DNA from 3 places in the Arthrobacter sp. CMU6 genome. Region 3 is predicted to be linked to each of the others. Evidence: riboswitches for the same ligand, from Rfam matches in the RefSeq annotation. Region 3 holds a riboswitch; each other region holds the start of a gene.
The links. Region 3 has a riboswitch for S-adenosylmethionine ahead of AC5RWD_RS07080 (bifunctional o-acetylhomoserine/o-acetylserine sulfhydrylase). Riboswitches for the same ligand answer to the same signal wherever they lie in the genome.
Positions count from the first base shown of each region.

Region 1: it holds a riboswitch for S-adenosylmethionine, as region 3 does, so the genes downstream of both, AC5RWD_RS01925 (aminotransferase class V-fold PLP-dependent enzyme) here and AC5RWD_RS07080 (bifunctional o-acetylhomoserine/o-acetylserine sulfhydrylase) in region 3, are expected to answer to the same signal.
Region 2: it holds a riboswitch for S-adenosylmethionine, as region 3 does, so the genes downstream of both, AC5RWD_RS05860 (DUF1737 domain-containing protein) here and AC5RWD_RS07080 (bifunctional o-acetylhomoserine/o-acetylserine sulfhydrylase) in region 3, are expected to answer to the same signal.

Region 1 covers NZ_JBNHFL010000002.1:114,659-121,005, reverse strand. Annotated here, with positions in the region: gene rsgA (ribosome small subunit-dependent GTPase A) at 1-991, shown strand, start outside; gene hisN (histidinol-phosphatase) at 1,058-1,870, shown strand; SAM riboswitch class IV at 2,050-2,163, shown strand; gene AC5RWD_RS01925 (aminotransferase class V-fold PLP-dependent enzyme) at 2,198-3,604, shown strand; gene AC5RWD_RS01920 (class I SAM-dependent methyltransferase) at 3,725-4,504, shown strand; gene AC5RWD_RS01915 (metal-dependent transcriptional regulator) at 4,515-5,228, shown strand; gene AC5RWD_RS01910 (fluoride efflux transporter FluC) at 5,247-5,690, shown strand; gene AC5RWD_RS01905 (fluoride efflux transporter FluC) at 5,687-6,052, shown strand; gene AC5RWD_RS01900 (MFS transporter) at 6,039-6,347, opposite strand, start outside.
Region 2 covers NZ_JBNHFL010000006.1:50,398-56,744, forward strand. Annotated here, with positions in the region: gene AC5RWD_RS05835 (AMP-binding protein) at 1-1,148, opposite strand, end outside; gene AC5RWD_RS05840 (DUF1905 domain-containing protein) at 1,223-1,522, shown strand; gene AC5RWD_RS05845 (YegP family protein) at 1,561-1,935, opposite strand; gene AC5RWD_RS05850 (O-succinylhomoserine sulfhydrylase) at 2,254-3,462, opposite strand; gene AC5RWD_RS05855 (rhodanese-like domain-containing protein) at 3,464-3,883, opposite strand; gene AC5RWD_RS05860 (DUF1737 domain-containing protein) at 3,880-4,188, opposite strand; SAM riboswitch class IV at 4,202-4,316, opposite strand; gene AC5RWD_RS05865 (NtaA/DmoA family FMN-dependent monooxygenase) at 4,524-5,819, shown strand; gene AC5RWD_RS05870 (aromatic amino acid ammonia-lyase) at 5,854-6,347, shown strand, end outside.
Region 3 covers NZ_JBNHFL010000007.1:167,284-173,630, forward strand. Annotated here, with positions in the region: gene AC5RWD_RS07070 (CPBP family intramembrane glutamic endopeptidase) at 1-661, shown strand, start outside; gene AC5RWD_RS07075 (VOC family protein) at 830-1,468, opposite strand; SAM riboswitch class IV at 1,596-1,712, shown strand; gene AC5RWD_RS07080 (bifunctional o-acetylhomoserine/o-acetylserine sulfhydrylase) at 1,755-3,071, shown strand; SAM riboswitch class IV at 3,178-3,293, shown strand; gene metX (homoserine O-acetyltransferase MetX) at 3,306-4,520, shown strand; gene AC5RWD_RS07090 (MFS transporter) at 4,778-6,160, shown strand; gene AC5RWD_RS07095 (alcohol dehydrogenase catalytic domain-containing protein) at 6,274-6,347, shown strand, end outside.

The DNA.
Region 1 (6,347 bases), on a different contig from region 3:
CGTTGACCGGGGACGTTACACAGCAGTCGTGGGCGAGGACTCCGGCCACGAGCGGACGGTCATCGCCGCCCGGGCCCGGGAACTCCGCCGCTCCCCCGTGGTGGCGGGCGACTTCGTGTCCCTCGTGGGCGACGTCTCCGGCGCGCCGGACACTCTCGCCCGGCTCGTGAAAATCCAGGACCGCAAGACCCTGCTGCGCCGCAGCGCCGACGACACCGATCCGGTGGAGCGCGCTGTTGTTGCCAACGCGGACCAGTTGGTGGTGGTGGTCGCCGCCGCCAACCCGGAACCCCGTACCGGCTTCATCGACCGGGCACTGGTGGCAGCCTACGACGCCGGGATCGAACCGCTGCTGCTGGTCACCAAGGCGGACGTCAAAGATCCCACCGAACTGCTGGACAACTACCGCCACCTGGACTTTCCGGTCATCATCAGCCGCACTGCCGACTCGGAAGCATCGGGCATCGACGCACGGTCAGACGACGGCCTCTCCGCCCGGCTCGACGTTGCCGCCGTGTCCGAACTGCGCGCGCACCTGGACGGCAAGGTGACCGTGATGCTGGGCCATTCCGGCGTCGGAAAGTCCACCATGGTCAACGCGCTGACCGGGGCCGAACGCGCCACCGGCGGTGTCAATGCCGTCACGGGCCGGGGACGGCACACGTCGTCGTCGGCCCTTGCCCTCAAGCTCGCTGACGCCCCGGCCGGGAGCTGGATCATCGACACGCCTGGCATCCGTTCGTTCGGACTTGCCCACGTCGACCCGGACCGCATCCTGCGCTCCTTCCCCGACCTTGAGCCGGGCACCGAGGCCTGCGAACGCGGCTGCAAGCACGACGCCACCTCCGTCAACTGCGGCGTTGATGCATGGGTCGCGGCCGGTCACGCCGGCCCCACGGGAGCAGCCAGGCTCGCGTCCCTGCGCCGCCTGCTGGGCACCGACCCGCGCATGGAGGCCCAGGAAACCAAGGAGCTCGGCAGCGTCGGCTAGCCTTTCCCGGCGCAGCCCGGCAGCTGCCTCCCCGCCCGGCGGGGCCTTTGAGGGTAGTTTGGAACCATGACCCAACCCGCTTCAACGTACAACGATGACCTGCGTCTGGCCCATGTGCTGGCCGATTCCGTGGACGACCAGACCATGAGCCGGTTCAAGGCGCTGGACCTCCAGATCGAGACGAAGCCTGATCTGACGCCGGTCACCGATGCGGACAAGGCCGCCGAGGAGTCCATCCGCGGCCAGCTGTCCCGCTCCCGTCCCCGCGACGCCGTGCTCGGTGAGGAGTTCGGAAGTTCCGGCCACGGTTCCCGCCGCTGGATCATCGACCCCATCGACGGCACCAAGAACTTTGTCCGCGGGGTGCCGGTCTGGGCCACGCTGATCGCCCTCGTCGACGAGGGCGAACCCGTCGTGGGCGTGGTCAGCGCCCCTGCGCTCGGCAAGCGCTGGTGGGCCGCCAAGGGCGCCGGCGCCTACTCGGGCCGTTCCCTGGCCGCCGCCACGAGGCTCAAGGTGTCCAACGTGTCCAGCCTCGCCGACGCCTCGCTGTCCTACTCCAGCCTCGGCGGCTGGAAGGACCGCGGAAACCTCGATGAGTTCCTCCAGCTCACCGAGGAGGTGTGGCGCACCCGCGCGTTCGGCGATTTCTGGTCGTACTGCATGGTGGCCGAAGGCGCGGTGGACATCGCCTGCGAACCGGAACTGAACCTGTACGACATGGCGGCACTGGTGCCGATCGTGACGGAAGCGGGCGGCCGTTTCACCTCCCTCGAAGGCACTGACGGCCCGTTCGGCGGCAACGCGCTGGCCACCAACTCGATCCTGCACTCGGAAGTCCTGAAGCGCCTGAACCCGCAACTGGACGATTTACTCTAGTTTCCCCACCCCTGCCCCGGCGCCTTAGCGCTGAACATTACGACGGCGGACGACCACTTTTGGTGGCGTCCGCCGTCGTTTATTCGGCCGAACGCCGGATATCCGGGCTGCGTAATATTTCGCTTAACATTCCTGATCGGCTTTTTCATCGCCGGTCCGGATGTCCTAGTCTCGTAACAGGTCACGAGTGCCAGCGCTAAACCCCGGTTAGCTGGCCGGCAACCCTCCATTCGCGGTGGGGTGCCCCGGGTGACGACCAGGCCGATCCGGAACGGACCCGGCAAGCGCGGATCCCTGTCACGCGGGGTCCTTTCTCAGTGAGGTCCCATGACAGCTGCAATCCTTTCTTCCACCACCGACGCCGGCGTGCTGGACGGCCGGTTCGCCGCCGCCGGCCGCCCCCTGGCCGCCGTCACCGGCGCGGAAATCCAGGCTCCGCTGATCCAGGGCGGCCACGTCCGCTACGCCAACCTCGATTACGGCGCCTCCGCGCCTGCTCTGTCAGTGGTTTCTGCGTACCTCAACGAGATCCTGCCGTACTACGCAAGCGTGCACCGCGGCGCCGGCTACGCCTCACAGATCAGCACCTCCGTGTACGAGAACTCGCGGAGCATCGTGCGGGAGTTCGTGGGCGGCCGCGCCGATGACGCCGTCATCTTCACCCGGAACACCACCGACTCCCTCAACCTCCTGGCCGGCTGCCTGCCCGTGGAGAACCACCACCACACCGGCGAAGTCCTGTACCTGGACATCGAGCACCACGCCAACCTGCTGCCGTGGCAGGGCGTGCCGCACCGCAGCGTGGTGGCCTCGGAAACCCTGGAAGCAACCATCAGCAGCCTGCGCGCCGAACTCGAGCACGGCGATGTCAGCCTCCTTGCGGTGACCGGCGCCTCCAACGTCACCGGCGAAATCCTTCCCATCCGCCGACTCGCCGCGCTGGCCCATGAATACGGCGCCCGAATCGTGGTGGACGCCGCGCAGCTCGCGCCGCACCGCCGCATCGACATCGCCGCGGACGACGTCGACTATCTCGCCTTCTCCGGCCACAAGCTCTACGCCCCCTTCGGGGCCGGCGTCCTGATCGGCCGCCCCGACTGGCTCGATGCCGGCACGCCCCACCTCGCCGGCGGCGGCGCGGTGAGCGAGGCCAGGCTCGACGGCGTCAGCTGGGCCACCGGCCCCGCCCGCCACGAGGGCGGCTCACCCAACGTGCTCGGCGCTGCCACCCTGGCCCGGGCAACCCAGGTCATCGCTGCCCTTGATCCGCAGCACTGGCACGCCCACGAAGCCGCCATCCGGTCCTTCCTCGTCGAGGGGCTGCGCAGGATCGACGGCGTCACCGTCCACCAGATCTTCGCCGACAGCGACCCGGACGACGCCATTGGCGTGGTCAACTTCTCCGTGGAGGGGTACGACGCCGGCCTGGTGGCCGCCTACCTGTCGGCCGAACACGGCGTGGGCCTGCGCGACGGCCGCTTCTGCGCGCACCCGCTGCTGAAGCGCCTCGGCCTCCCGTCGGGTTCGCTGCGCGCCAGCTTTGGCGTGGGATCCCGGCTCGAGGACGCCCAGCGGCTGCTCGCCGGCATTGAGGAGCTCCGCCGCTCCGGGCTCGGTTGGGACTACGTGGTGGACGCCGGGCGCTGGGTTCCGGCGAACGACACACGCACGTACCCCGAGTGGGCACCCAACACCCCCGGCACCGCCGGCGCCGCACCCTGCACGCAGGACTAATCGCCACCCCGGCCCCGGACGCCAACCCGAACTAGGACGCCACCCCGGCCTGCTACGGCAGCGGTCTCCGTACGGTAAATTCGAAAGGTAATTTTCGACGTCGGGCTAAGGAGACTGTGCGTGGCACGGGGCGGTCCCAAACTTCATCACGGGCGGCGGCAGGAGCTTGGGCAGAGCTTTCAGGACGGCGGCGAGCACTACCACCGCGTCCGTCCCGGGTACCCTGGCGATTCCGCTGACTGGCTCATTCCACCCGAGGCCCACACCGCTGCCGACCTCGGCGCAGGAACCGGTAAGTTCACGGCATTGCTGGTGGAACGCGGCCTGAGCGTCAGCGCGGTGGACCCTTCCGTGGACATGCTGGAACAGCTCAGCGGCTCCTACCCCGGGGTTCAAGCCCTGGAAGGGACCGCGGAGGAGACCGGGCTGCCCGGCGCGTCGTTCGATGTGGTCACCGTTGCGCAGGCGTGGCACTGGTGCGACCCCCTGCGGGCCAGCACGGAAATCTCCCGGATCCTCAGGCCCCACGGTGTGCTGGGCCTGATCTGGAACCAGCTGGACACATCAGTGCCGTGGGTCCACCGGCTGTCACGCATCATGCACGCCGGGGACGTGCACAAGCCGGATTTCCGCCCCAAAATCGGTCCGGAATTCACCTCCCTGGAAAGCCACCTGACCCGGTGGGAGGATCCTGTCACCCCGGACGACATCCTGGAACTGGCCAAGTCCCGCAGCTACTACCTCGCAGCCAATGACGCCACCCGAGCCAAGGTGACCGGAAACCTGACCTGGTACCTGCATGAACATCTGGGGCATGCCGAGGGCGAACTGCTGCAGCTCCCCTACCTCACCCAGACCTGGCGGGCTGTCCGGGCGGAACGCCCTAGTGGCAGCAGGTAGGCTTGAACCTGTGAAGACCAGTACGCCCTCCTCCTCGATCGAGGACTACGTTAAGGTCATCTATTCCTTCACGGAATGGCAGGACAAGCCCATCACGTCCACGCAGCTTGCACAGCGCCTCGGCGTGGCCAATTCCTCAGTCTCCGAAATGGTGCGCAAGCTCAAGGACCAGGGCCTGGTCCTCCACAAGCCGTACAGCGCCATCACCCTCACACCCCAGGGCGTCCGGCTTGCGCTCTCCATGGTCCGGCGGCACCGGCTCATTGAGACCTACCTGGTCAAGGACCTGGGATACAGCTGGGACGAAGTCCACGACGAGGCCGAACAGCTGGAACACGCGGTCTCGGACACGTTCATTGAGAGGCTGGCAGCCCGGCTGGGCAACCCGTCACGGGACCCGCACGGCGATCCCATCCCCACGGCTGACGGAACCGTCCGAATGCCGTCGGCCCACCGGATGATCGAACTCGACGACGGCCACACCGGCAGGATCACCCGGATCAGCGACGAGAACCCGGAACTGCTGCGCTACCTGGCCGCGGAAAGGATCAGCCTCGACGCCGACGTCGAGGTACGCGGCCGCAAGCCCTTCGGCGGTGCGCTCGTGGTCCGCATCGGTTCCCCCGGAACCAGCCGCGACGTTGACCTCGCCGACGAAGTGGCATCAGCGCTGTGGATCCAAAGCGACTCCGCGCATCCCGGCTGCCGCATGGCGGGCCTGTAGGCACAGGTGCGGGTTCCCGTGGCCGGCCGCACCGGCGCTGCTTCCAGGACGGGCTCCGGCTACGGGTGGCGCGTCTGGACTGCCGTGGCCACCGGCGGGCTGCTGGGCACGGAGCTCCGGTACGTGCTGGGTCTGCTGTTCCCGGACCAGCCGGGAGGCCTGCCGTGGGCTACGCTGGGCATCAACATCGTTGGCAGCTTTGTGCTGGCGGCCCTCACCACCATCTGGATCGCGCGGCCGCAGACCGCGTTCTGGCTCCGTGCGGCCATCGGGCCGGGCCTGCTGGGCTCTTTCACCACCTTTTCCGCCGTCGTGTTTTCCACCGACCGGCTGACCCGATCCGGGTTCCCCGGCTTGGCACTCCTCTACGTAGGACTCTCTGTCTTTTTGGGGCTGGCGGCAGCAGCAGCCGGCTGGCGGACCGGCAGGATGCTGAGCGCCGGGCGTGGGGTGCGTCCGTGACGGCGCTCCTCGTGGGCCTCTTCGGCATCGCCGGCGCCCTCCTTAGGTTCGCCGTGGACGGCTGGCTGGCCGGGTTCCCGTCGCCGCGGCGGCACTGGCCCTGGGCTACCCTGCTGGTCAACGTGGCCGGCTCGTTCGTGATCGGGCTGTCCGCGGGCCTCACCTCGGTGTTCGGCCCCGAATGGCACGCTGCCCTGGCCACCGGGTTCGCCGGCGGGCTGACCACCTTCAGTTCCTGGACCACTGCCACAGTGCGGTTGGCCAGTGAACGGCGCTACCTCGCCGCCGCCGCCAACATCCTCGCCAACCTGCTGCTGGGGCTGGCTGCGGCCGCGGCGGGAATCGCCGTCAGCGGCGGCTAGCTTTTTCGGGGTTGCGGATTCCGATGGCGGAGGACGCCGCCCCCAGTAACAGCAGCACGGCCGTGGCCAGCAGCGCGCGGTGCAGGCCCGGCGTCGACAGTTCGGGACCGACGATGAAGCCCGCAAACGCGATGCAGACCAGGCCGGCAATCCTCGAAACCGCATTGTTCACTGCGGAGCCCACGCCGGCCTGCTTCTCAGGCACGGATCCCAGGATGGCTGCCGTCAGGGGTGCCACCGTCATGGAGAGTCCGAGGCCGAAGACCAGCTGCCCGGGCAGGATCTGGGTCCAGTA
Region 2 (6,347 bases), on a different contig from region 3:
ACCTGGCCGAGGTCCACCCGGAGGCCGACGATCTTGACGAACCTGCTGCGCCGCCCCACCACCTCGAAGACACCGGCGGGGTGCTTCCTGGCCAGATCTCCGGTACGGAGTTCGTGGACCGTGCGGCCGGCGCCGAGATCCTCCGCAGTCTCCGCGTAGCCGAGCATGACATTGGGTCCGGTGTAGACGAGTTCGCCGTGCTCGAGGCCGGGAACGGGGTCAATGCGGAAGGCACCGCCCGGCACCGGGATGCCAATGGCACCGGGGTGCTCGGCGGCCAGCCCGGGCGGAAGGTAGGCCATCCGGGCGGTGGCCTCCGTCTGGCCGTACATGACGAACAGTTCCCAGCCCTTCCGCCGGCCGAGTTCCGCGTAGCTCTGCACACGTTCGGGGGCGAGCCGGCCGCCGGCCTGGGTCACATAGCGCAGGCCGGGGAGGTCCATCCCGGCAAAGCCCACGCGTTCGAGCAGTTCGAAGGTGTATGGCACCGCGGCGAAGGACGTTGCCCCGCCAGCGCGGAAAAGCTCCCAGAAGCACGGGTCAACAACGGACAGGTCGGTGAGCACCAGGCCCGCGCCCCGGAGCAGGTGGCTGTTGATCACGGACAGCCCGTAGCAGTAGGACATCGGCAGCGTGGTTGCGGCGCGGTCGGCCGGGCCGATGTTCAGGTACTCGGCAATCGATTCCGCATTGGCCTGCAGATTGGTGGCGGACAGGCGCACCAGCTTGGGCGAGCCGGTGGACCCGGATGTGCTGAGCAGAAGCGCCAAGTCCGGATGGAGTTCATGCCGGGTGCCCGCCCTGCGTTCCTCGAGCACCGTCTGCCCGTCGGCGGAACGCAGCACGACGTCTGGATCGTACGCGGCCACCAGGGACTCTAGCGCCGCCGGCTTGTCCTCCGGAAGCAGGATCAGCGGGTGGCCGCCGACGAGTGCGGCAAGGTAGGCCACCAGGGATTCGACGTCGTTCGCCGCAGCCAATGCCACCAGGCGGCGCTGGGTGCCCAGCCGGAGCGCGAGGGCATCAACCCTGTCGGCGAGTTCCCGGTAGGTGAGAGTGAAATTGTCGGTGAGGATTGCGGGCCTGTCCCCGTGGCCTGCGAGATCGGCGGCGAAGGGCACCCGCGCGAAATCAAGCTGCGTGGTCACCGGAAGATGATATTAGTTAAGGCTTACCTAAGTAAAACCGTCCGGCTTCCTGTTACGCGTGCCATACTCAGTCCGTGGCTGAGACCTATGCCTTTCGTGCGCAGCTGTGGCTCTACCCGGGCGAAGCCGCCTGGCACTTCATTACGTTGCCGGTGGACATTTCGGAGGAGATCCACGAGGAGTCCGCGGGTCACCGCAAGGGGTTCGGCTCGGTGAAGGTGACGGCACACATCGCCGGCCATCAGTGGCAGACCTCGGTCTTTCCGGACGCCGGCAGCGGCTCGTACCTGCTGCCGGTCAAGAAGGCCGTGCGGATGGCGGCCCACATAACCGCGGGGGACGACGTCGAGGTCCGGCTGATCGTCGGCAACTAGGAGCCAGTCAGCCCAAAGGCACCATGTGGCGACGGCGGCTAGGCCGCCCCGGTCCAGCGGGCAGGCGCCGCTGCTGGCCTGCGCAGCGGCGTTCCGGTGGCATCCGACGCCGTGCGCTTGGTGCCGAAGCCCTGCCTTCGGTGGTCTGCCCGTGCTGACAAAGGCGTCTGGGCAGGTACCTGCGGCTTCGCACGCGGGTGCTCCGCGGGCTGGGCCGTGACCTGGGGTCCAGCCGGGGAGAGATCAGTGATGAGCCCCGTCCCGGCGCATTCGCGTACGTCGGCGATTGCGGCCGCGGCCGCACGCTTGTCCTCGAACGGTGCGGAGATTGCGAGGACGATTCCATTGGGGGCCTTCAGCCGGAACCGGAACTGGGACTCTGCATCAACAAAAACTTCAAATACTCCGGCCATGGCGGTCCTTCCGGTCAGGGAGGCTGCGCGCAGCGTCTTCGCGGCCGCAGCCCCGAACGCATCGCTGCGTCTGTCCTTGGGTGGTGCTGAACCAACAGGGGTTTCATCGGTTCATCGGTGTTATTCGAGTCTGCCCAGTGCGCACGGAGCCTCACAAGACCATCCGTGTAAACCCTGGGTAAACCCTGCCTGCCCACCCACTAAACCGCGCCGCAGCCTCGTTCTCAAGGACAGCCGAAACGAACGGACGCGCAGCACAACCCACGTTCAAAGCCCGCCATGGGAAGTAATAGCCGGACGACGAAGGGCCGCAAAAACTCAGATCTGCTTGAGAGCCTGCTCCAGGTCCGCGATGAGGTCATCCGCATCTTCCAGGCCCACGGACAGCCGCACCACCCCGTCGCTCAGTCCGATCGCGGCGCGTCCTTCGGGCCCCATGGCCCGGTGCGTTGTGGTGGCGGGGTGGGTGATCAGGGATTTGGCGTCGCCCAGGTTGTTGGAGATGTCAATGATTTTCAGGGCGTCCAGCAGCGCAAAGGCGGCTTCCTTGCCCGACTGGCCTGCCGTCGTCGCAAGCTCCAGCGTCAGGACGGTGCCGCCGGCCTTCATCTGCTTGGCCGCCAGTTCGAACTGTGGGTGCGATTTGAGCAGCGGGTACTTGACCCAGTTGACGGCGGGCTGGGTCTCCAGCCATTCGGCCAGGCGCAGCGCCGTGGCGGAGGAGTGGTTCACGCGGAGCGCCATGGTCTCCAGGCCCTTGGTGAGCACCCAGGCGTTGAACGAGGAAAGCGCCGGGCCGGTGTGGCGCATGAGCTGCTTGACCGGCCCGTCGATGAATTCCTTGGTGCCCAGGATGGCGCCGCCCATCACCCGGCCCTGGCCGTCGATGTGCTTGGTGCCGGAGTAGACCACCACGTCGGCGCCCAGGTCTCCGCAGCGCTGCAGCAGCGGGGTGGCGAAGACGTTGTCCGCCACCACCTTGGCGCCGGCGGCGTGGGCGAGCTCGCTGACCGCTGCGATGTCCACGATTTCCTGCATGGGGTTGGACGGGGATTCGAAGAAGACGGCCGTGGTGGGCACCGAGAGGGCCACACGCCACTGCTCGAGGTCCGGACCGTCCACGAACACGGTCTCCACACCCCAGCGCGGCAGGATTTCGTTAAGGATCACGAAGCAGGAGCCGAACAGGGAACGGCTGGCGACCACGCGGTCCCCGGCCGCGAGCAGCGCGCCAAGGGCGGTGAACACAGCGGACATGCCGGACGCCGTCGCAAAGCATGCCTCCGTGCCTTCCAGCAGCCGGAGCCGTTCCTGGAAGGTGGCCACGGACGGGTTGCCGTAGCGCGAGTAGACGAAGCGCTCATCCTCGCCGGTGAAGGCGCGTTCGGCGGCAGCGGCGGACTCGTAAACAAAGCCGGAGTTCAGGAAGACAGGCTCGGTGGTCTCTTGGAAATTGGTGCGGTCAAGCCCGCCGCGGACGGCCTGGGTGTCCGGGCTCCAGCCGGCGGCGTCGTGATTAAAGGTCAACTTAGTTCTTTCCCAGGTTCGTCGGCAGGCCGCGGTTCTTCCAGCCGTTCACGGTGCGCTCACCGTAGCGGTCGGGTTCGCCCTCGAAGCCTTCGAGGACGTTGTAGGCGGTGAAACCGGCCTGGGTGGCGGCGATGGCCGCGGCGATGGAGCGCTGGCCGGAGCGGCACAGGAACAGCAGCTCCACCCGGGTGTCCTCAGGCGCCTGCTGCTTCAGCTGCTCGATGAAGTCGGGGTTGGGAATGCCGCCGGGAAAGGTCCACTGGATGAACAGCGGATCATTCCGCTGATCGTTCGCGGACGCGGTTTCCGGGATGCCGATGTGCGCCCATTCACCCTCGGTCCGCACGTCCACCAGAACGGCACCCTGCTCGAGCCTGGCCCACGCGTCCTGCGGGGTGAGGTCTCCGGCGTAGCTCATGCGTGGCCCTCGTAGGCTTCTTCGCTAAGGTCGTCGTCGGAGTCCAGCCGGTCCACGGCGGTGGCGACGGCAGCATCTGCGGACGCGATGGCGGCAGGCAGGATGAGGGCCTGGGCCACGATGACAGTGGTGCCGTTGAAGGTTGCGGCAGGGCTGCCGTGCAGGACGTATCCCTCGGCCAGGGCGGCCGAGATGCGCTCACAGAATGCGCGGTCGTCCGGACCCGTGACCAGGCGGTAGGACAGCTTTTCCTCAGGTTTATCCTGCTGGGACGGCAGTGTTGCAACGGTGGGGGCGTCTGACATGACGGATCTCCTTTTCTCACGCTTGCAGCTCGAAGTGGTCGATATGCCGAGTATTCACCTGAGGCACCCCGCCGTGGAAGGAGGGTTGCCGACCGGCCAGTCAGGGCTTAATGCCGGTACTCATTACTCCCCAAAAACGTAACACTGACGGCGGCGGTGCGCACCGCCGCCGCCGTCATCTTCCGTAACGCATCCGGACACTGCCGGTCAGGGCAATCGACGCGCTGCGGTTACAAAGCCGGTGGCCGGGAGGATAATGACGGGAGATGACCCGCCGTAACGCCGGATGAAACCAGGCTGCAGTGAATGATTCGCCCGCGAATACAGTGACTCCCATGCTGCACTTTGGATGGTTTGTGGGCCATGGCTTCGGGGTTCAGGGCTGGGGGACGCCCGGCTACGGAATCGGTTATGACTGGAAGAAGCCCGCCCCCTACCAGCATGCGGTCCGGGAGTTCGAACGGGCCGGGCTGGACCTGTTCATCATCGAGGATTCGCTCACCGTCCCCGACACCTATGGCGGCAGCGCGGAGGTCTCGCTGGCGCAGGCGTCCTTTGCGCCGAAGCACGATCCGCTGGCCCTGGTGCCGTACCTGCTCTCCGCCACGGAGCACCTCGGTATTGTTCCCACCATCAGCGCCTCCTTCTATCCGCCGTTCACCGCCGCCCGGCTGCTGGCCACGCTGCAGCACTTCTCCAACGGGCAGCTGGGCTGGAACGTGGTGACCTCGGGCAGCGACCTCGCCGCGCAGAACTACGGGCTGGACCAGCAGATCGAGCACGACCTCCGCTACGAGAAGGCCGAGGAGTTCGTGGACGTTGTGCGCAAGCTCTGGCGCAGCTGGGAACCGGACGCCATCCTTGAGGACACGCAGGCAGGCATCTTCGCTGACCACACCAAGGTCCGGCCGATCCACCACGACGGGGAGTTCTTCAAGGTCCGGGGACCGCTGAACACGGCGCCGCTGCCGGAGGAACCGGTGCTGGTGCAGGCGGGGGCATCGCCGCGGGGCAAGGCCTTCGCCGGTGCGAACGCGGATGTTGCCATAGCCCTTGCCCGTGGCGTGGACGGCATGAAGGCGTATCGGGACTCCATCCGCGCCGAGGCTGCCGGGGCCGGCCGGAACCCCGACGACGTCAAGGTCCTGTTCGTCCTCAAACCCACGGTGACCGGTTCCCGGGCCGAAGCCGAGGAGCTGCGGGCTGCCCGCCGGGAGCTCACGCAGCGGGACATCGACAGCCAGCTCAACTCCATCTCCTATCTGTCCGTGATCGACTTCAAGCAGTTCGACCTTGACGAGCCACTCCCGGAGCTCAGCACCAACAGCAACCAGGGCACGCTGGAGCACTTCTCCAAGGCCGCGCCGCCGGGCTCCACCCTGCGGCAAATCCTGCAGGCCCGCAGCGGCGGCGCCGGCGACAGCATCATCGGCACCGCGGAGGAAATCGCCGACTACCTCGAGGAAACCGGGGCGGCAGTGGGCGGCGACGGGTTCCTCTTCTCCGGCTTCGTGGATCCGGCCACCATCCACGGCGTGCTGGACAGGCTGGCGCCGGTGCTTCGGAGCCGGGGACTGCTGCGGACGAGCTACGGCGACGGCGGATTCCGCCGGAACCTGCTGGACTTTTAGCGCCATGACAGGAGCCAGGGAGCACGACGGGCCGATGCCGGGCCTCCGGCACGGCACCTTCCTGATCGGCACGGCCCACATCCGTGCCGACGACGTGGCGGCAGCGGCCGCCGATCCCGGAGTCGAGGTGGTCCTCAGCGCCGAAGCCCTCGAGCTCGTGGGCCTCTCCCGTGAGGTGGTGCAGGCGGCCATCGATTCCGGCCACCGCGTCTACGGCCTGAACACCCTGCTCGGCTCCGGCCGTGACACGGCCGTGGAGCAGGAATCCATCCTTGACTTCCAGCTGCAGGTGGTGCGCTACCACCACAGCGGCGTCGGCGCGCTGCTGGACCGCGATGAAGTGCGCGCCCTCATCCTGGCAAGGCTCATCGGGTTCACCCGCGGAGGCTCGGGCGTGCGTCCGGAGACTGCCCGGTTCTACGCCGAGCTGCTCAACAGGGACGTGGTGCCGGCCGTTCCGCGCGACGGGTCCGTCGGCTCGTCGGACCTCACCCAGCTGGCGGCCGTTGCCGCCGTCGCCATCGGTGA
Region 3 (6,347 bases):
GCTGGCGCAGGGGACGTCCACGCTGAACAGGTCACAAAGCACGCGCGAGTACTTCGACCTGACCTACCAGCTGCTGGACATCATTTTCGCCCTGGTGCCCGTCCTGCTGGTGATCTACTTCATGACAGACCAGAGACGGGCGAACTCCGGGTCCGGCCATGACGCCGGTTCGGCGTTCCAGAAGCTGGGCTTCAACTTTGCCCGACCCGGAAAGGACCTGCTGCAGGGGCTCGGGCTGGCTGCCCTGATCGGCATCCCGTCGCTGGGCCTGTACGCGGCCGGCCGTGCCCTGGGCATCACGACGGCGATCATCCCCAGCGGCCTGGACGCCTACTGGTGGACGGTGCCCGTGCTGATCCTGTCCGCCATGCGCCATGCGATCGTGGAGGAAGTCATCGTGGTGGGCTACCTGCTGGACCGGTTCTCCAAGTTCGGCTGGTCCACGTCGCTGGCGATCTTTGTCTCGTCAATGCTCCGCGGCAGCTACCACCTCTACCAGGGGTTCGGGCCCTTCATTGGAAACGCCATCATGGGCGTGGTCTTCGCCTGGGTCTACACCAAAACCCGCCGGGTGATGCCGCTCGTCATCGCGCACGCCCTGCTGGACATTGTCGCGTTCGTGGGCTTCAGCCTGTTCGGCAAGGCCGTCGGGCTGGGCTAGTCGTCGTGGGGCCAGGTCCTGGGCTGGTGATCCTGAGGGGCTGGTGATCCTGAGGCTCTCGTGATCCTGAGGGGCTGGGTACAGCCGTTAAAAATGATTCGGCCGCCATCGGCGGGTGGCGTCGTTGGCACCCGCTGATGGCGGCCGAAGTGAAGGGCAGGAAGTGCGTCAGATTGTGACGGCGCCCGCTGCGGTTTCGAACGTGACGGAGAGGATTCCCGGCGTGCCGTGCGGGGCCACCCAGTTCACCGCGACATCCTCAAGCGGCCGTTCAACGGGCTCGCCGAGCCACTCGGTCACACGCTCGGCAGAGCCCGCAATCGTGAGGCTGGACATCTTCACATTGCTGTCATAGGCGTTGGACGGGTGCAGTCCCGGATCGCCCTCCCACTTGAGCATGTACGGAACCTGCGGGTCCGCGATCAGGCCCAGGATGCCGATCTGCTTCCAGACCAGCTCCCGGCCGTCGGGGAACTTCCGGTTGCCGTTGACGGCGGAGCGGCCAAGGCGCTCCTCGAACGGGGCGAGGTCGTCCACTTCGACGCACCAGCCCATCCAGCCGCCGCCCGCCGCGGACCTGGCCCGGACGGCCTGGCCGAACGGCGCCTTGTCCGACGCCGGGTGGTTCAGGACCTCAACAACCTCAAGGTATTTGTGGCCGGCCAGCGGAATAATCATGTTCCGGGTCCCAAACCGGGGGTGCACTCCGCCCTTAACGGCTTCGACGCCGAGGGCAGAGGAGATACGTTCGGTGGTGGCCGCGAGGCCATCGTGTTCACAGGCGTAAGAGACGTGATCCATGCGCATGCCCTCATCTTGGCACTTTGTGACGGGGCTCTCAGCTTAGGGTCTCCTAACTTGGAAAAAAGTCCATACTTTGACGAAGTTCGTCACAAAGCTGTGCGCGTAACAGTGCGGTTCCTACACTGATCGCAGTCATGAGTGCCAGCGAAAAAAGCCCCGGCTCGCTGGCCGGCAACCCTCCACCGCGGCGGGGTGCCCCGGGTGAGGACCTGGCTGCGCGGCGCCCGCCGGGCGGCAAGCGCGGGCCTGTGCCGGGACCAGCACATGCCCCTTGAGCAGAGGAGCCTGCATGTCCAACGCATGGTCGTTCGAAACCCGCCAGATCCACGCCGGCCAGGTGCCTGACAATGCCACCGGTGCTCGGTCGTTGCCGATCTACCAGACGACGTCGTTCGTCCTCCCGAGCGCCGAAAGCGCGGCGGACCGCTTCGCGCTCGCCGAGATCGCGCCCATCTACACCCGGATCGGCAACCCGACCCAGGACGCCGTTGAACAGCGGATCGCCAGCCTGGAAGGAGGGCTCGCCGCGCTGCTCCTGAGCTCCGGCCAGGCCGCAGAAACGTACGCCATCCTCAACATCGCCGAGGCCGGCGACCACGTGGTGGCAAGCCCCAGCCTCTATGGCGGCACCTACAACCTGCTTGCCCACACCCTGAAGAAGTTCGGCGTGTCCGTCACGTTCGTGGCCGACCCGGACAACCTTGAGCAGTGGCGCGACGCCGTACAGCCCAACACCAAGCTCTTCTTTGCCGAGGTGGTGTCCAACCCCCGGCAGGACGTCCTGGACATCGAAGGCGTTGCCCGGACCGCGCACGAGGCCGGCGTTCCCCTCATCGTGGACAACACCCTGTCCACGCCGTACCTCATCAGGCCGCTCGAGTGGGGCGCGGACGTCGTGGTGCACTCGGCCACCAAGTACCTGGGCGGGCATGGTGCCGCCATTGCCGGTGTCATCGTGGATTCGGGCAACTTCGACTTCGGCAAGGACCCGGAGCGCTTTCCCGGCTTCAACACGCCGGACCCCACCTACAACGGCCTGGTCTACGCCCGCGACCTCGGCGCGGACGGTGCCCTGGGAGCCAACCTGTCCTACATCCTCAAGGCGCGGGTCCAGCTGCTCCGCGACCTGGGTTCCGCGGTGTCCCCGTTCAATGCCTTCCTCATTGCGCAGGGCCTGGAAACGCTGAGCCTGCGGGTGGAGCGCCACGTGGCCAATGCGGTGGCGGTGGCCGGCTGGCTGGAAGCCCGCAGCGACGTGGAGTCCGTAGCCTACGCCGGGCTGCCGTCCAGCCCCTGGTATGAGCGCGGCCTGAAGTACGGGCCCAAGGGCACCGGCGCGGTGGTGGCCTTTACGGTGGCCGGCGGGGCTGAGGCAGGCAAGCGCTTCGTGGATGCCCTGGAGCTGCACTCCCACGTGGCAAACATCGGTGACGTGCGCTCCCTCGTCATCCACCCGGCGTCGACCACGCACAGCCAGCTGACGCCGGAGCAGCAGAGCGTGGCTGGGGTGGCCCCGGGCCTGGTGCGGCTGTCCGTCGGCCTGGAACACATCGATGACATCCTGGCCGACCTCGACGCCGGATTCCGCGCCGCGAAAGGCGCCTGATTTCCGGTGCCGCGGGTGGAACTCCCGGCCCGGGCGGCGGGCCGGGAGTCACACAGCCGTCACATTCTTCGCGAAGATGTCCGCCTGTTTCGTAAACTGGGCAACAGGTCATGAGTGCCAGCGACAGCCCCGGCTTGCTGGCCGGCAACCCTCCTTCCGCGGTGGGGTGCCCCGGGTGAAGACCTGGCCTGCCGGACAGCTGCCGGCGGGCAAGCGCGTAGAAGAGGTTTACCCATGACGATTTCTGTCAGCAGCACCGACTTTCCGGCCGCCGGGGCTCCGCACGGCACTGCTTTGAACGGCACCGTTCCCGGCGGTACAAATCAGGATGGCGGCCGTACGAGTCAGGATGGCCGCGGTACCACTGAGGATGGCACAGTCCGGTATGTCAACATCGGCAGCCTGGAGCTGGAGGCCGGAGGCTTCCTGCCGGACGTGACGCTGGCCTACGAATCCTGGGGAACGCTCAACTCGGACGGTTCCAACGCGATCCTCGTTCAGCATGCCCTCACCGGCAGCACGCACGTCACACGGGGTGCCGGAAACGAGGAGGGCTGGTGGGAACAGCTCGCAGGGCCCGGTGCGCCGGCGGACACTGACAGGTTCTTTGTCATTTCCATCAACATCCTGGGCGGCTGTTACGGGTCCACGGGACCGTCGTCGACCGCCCCGGACGGCAAACCCTGGGGTTCACGCTTTCCGCTGGTGACGCTCAGGGACTCCACCGTCGCCGAGGCGAGGCTTGCCGACCGGCTTGGCATCACGAGCTGGCACGCCGTGGTGGGCGGATCCATGGGCGGCGCCCGCGCCCTCGAATGGGCCGTGACCTTCCCGGAGCGTGTGCGCCGCTGCGGTGTCATCTCGGTCGGCGCCAGGAGCACGGCTGAACAAATCGCCTTCGCCCAGGCGCAGACCCTTGCCATCCGGCAGGACCGCCATTTCAACGGCGGTGACTATTACGGCGGGCCCGAACCCGCGGAGGGCCTGGCGCTCGCGCGGCGGATCGCGCACATCACCTACCGGTCTGCCTACGAACTGGATTTCCGGTTCGGCAGGAACGCCCAGACCCCTGAAGAGCCGTTGCAGGCCGAAGCCCTGGCGGGCCGCGGCCGGTACCAGGTGGAGAGCTACCTCGACCACCAGGGCAACAAGCTGGTCCGGCGCTTTGACGCCAACAGCTACATCGCCCTCACGGAAGCACTCATGAGCCATGACGTCACCCGGGGACGGGGGACACTCAAGGAAGCCCTGGCGCGGGCCTCCGCAGACTTCTTCGTTGCCGCCGTGGAGACGGACCGGCTGTACTTTCCCGCCCAGTCGCTGGAACTCGCCGAGGCCCTGCCGGGGAATGTGGATGTCCACATGATCGATTCGCCGATCGGCCACGACGGGTTCCTCACGGAGATCGGTCAGCTGAACGCCCAGCTCAGGGCTCACCTCCTCAATTGATGCGCGCCGCCGCTCGGCCGGAACCCGACCGTGGCCGGGGCCACGCCGGTGCCTCCACGGCGGCCGTCTTCCTGCTGTGGCGCGGCGATGCCGGTTCCTCCCTGTGCATTTATGCAGATGTGCCCTGCACTATTTGGCGTTGAGCTTGCGTCTTCGGCAGACCATACTCGTTGAATCCGGCGTTCGTGGTGCGCATCACACCCGTTCGCCACCGACTGGTCCCCGTGGTGTCGAGGAAGACGCCGAAGGAGTTCGCAATGAGTACGGAAAGCTCCGCCGCAAGGCGTACAGAGGAAACCGATATCAAGGCCTCAGGCCTGAAGAAAGTCGTCACGGCGTCCATGGCCGGCACCGTGGTGGAGTGGTATGAGTTCTTCCTGTACGCCTCGGCTGCCACCCTGGTCTTTGGCAAGACATTCTTTCCCAATGCCGGCACGGAGCTGGATGGCATCATCGCCGCCTTCCTCACCTACGCCGTTGGCTTCGTTGCCCGCCCGATCGGCGGCATCGTCTTCGGCCACTTCGGCGACAAGTTCGGCCGCAAGCAGCTGCTGCAGCTGAGCATCATCCTGGTGGGCGTCTCCACCTTCCTGATGGGCTGCCTGCCGACGTTCCAGCAGATCGGCTACTGGGCACCCGCGCTCCTGGTCTTCCTGCGGTTCGCCCAGGGCTTCGCTGTCGGCGGCGAATGGGGCGGCGCGGTCCTCCTCGTGGCAGAGCACAGCCCCAGCAAGTCCCGCGGCTTCTGGGCCAGCTGGCCGCAGTCCGCCGTGCCCATGGGCAACCTGCTCGCCACCGCCGTGCTGTTCATCCTGTCCTCCACCCTGACCCAGGAAGCGTTCCTTGGCTGGGGCTGGCGCGTGGCGTTCTGGCTCTCCGCGGTGATCGTCGTGATCGGCTATTACATCCGCACCAAGGTCAATGACGCCCCGATCTTCCTCGAGGCCCGCAAGGAAGTCGAGGCCGGGCACAAGGGCTACGGCGTTGCCGAGGTCTTCAAGCGCTACCCGCGCGGCGTTTTCACTGCCATGGGCCTGCGCTTTGCCGAGAACATCCTCTACTACCTCGTGGTGACGTTCTCCATCACGTACCTGAAAACGGTGGTCCAGGCCGACACGAGCCGGATCCTGCTGCTGCTCCTGCTCGCCCACGCAGTGCACTTTGCCGCTGTGCCGGTGGTCGGCAAGCTGTCGGACCGCTTCGGCCGCAAGCCCGTCTACATGGCCGGTGCCATCCTGGGAGCCACGTGGGGCTTCTTCGCCTTCCCGATGATGGATACCAAGAATGATGTGATCATCCTGGCGTCCATCATGATCGGCTTGCTGTTCCACGCACTTATGTACGCCGGCCAGCCCGCGATCATGGCGGAAATGTTCCCCACCCGGATGCGCTACTCCGGCGTCTCGCTGGGCTACCAGGTGACCTCCATCGTTGCCGGTTCGCTGGCCCCGATCATCGCCGCGTCGCTCCTGGGCACCTTCAAGTCCTCCGTTCCCGTGGCCATCTACCTGCTGATCGCCTGCGTCATCACCGCCGTCGCGGTGTTCTTCCTGAAGGAAACCCGCGGCATCTCGCTCCACGACGTGGACGCGGCCGACGCCCAGGGCACGGCCGACCTGCTCGCCGCCGGCAAGAAGTAGACCGGCTTTACCCAGGCCCTGACCTCTGGCCATGACGAGCATTCAACAGCTGCCCGGACCCGCCACCCATGCGGGGCCGGGCAGTTGCCCGTTTACCGAGACCAAGGATTTCCATGAAAGCAGCAGTCCTCTACTCCGCCGTCCCCAACCCCGGCACTGCGTCGGAGAAGCCCAGCTACACGGACGC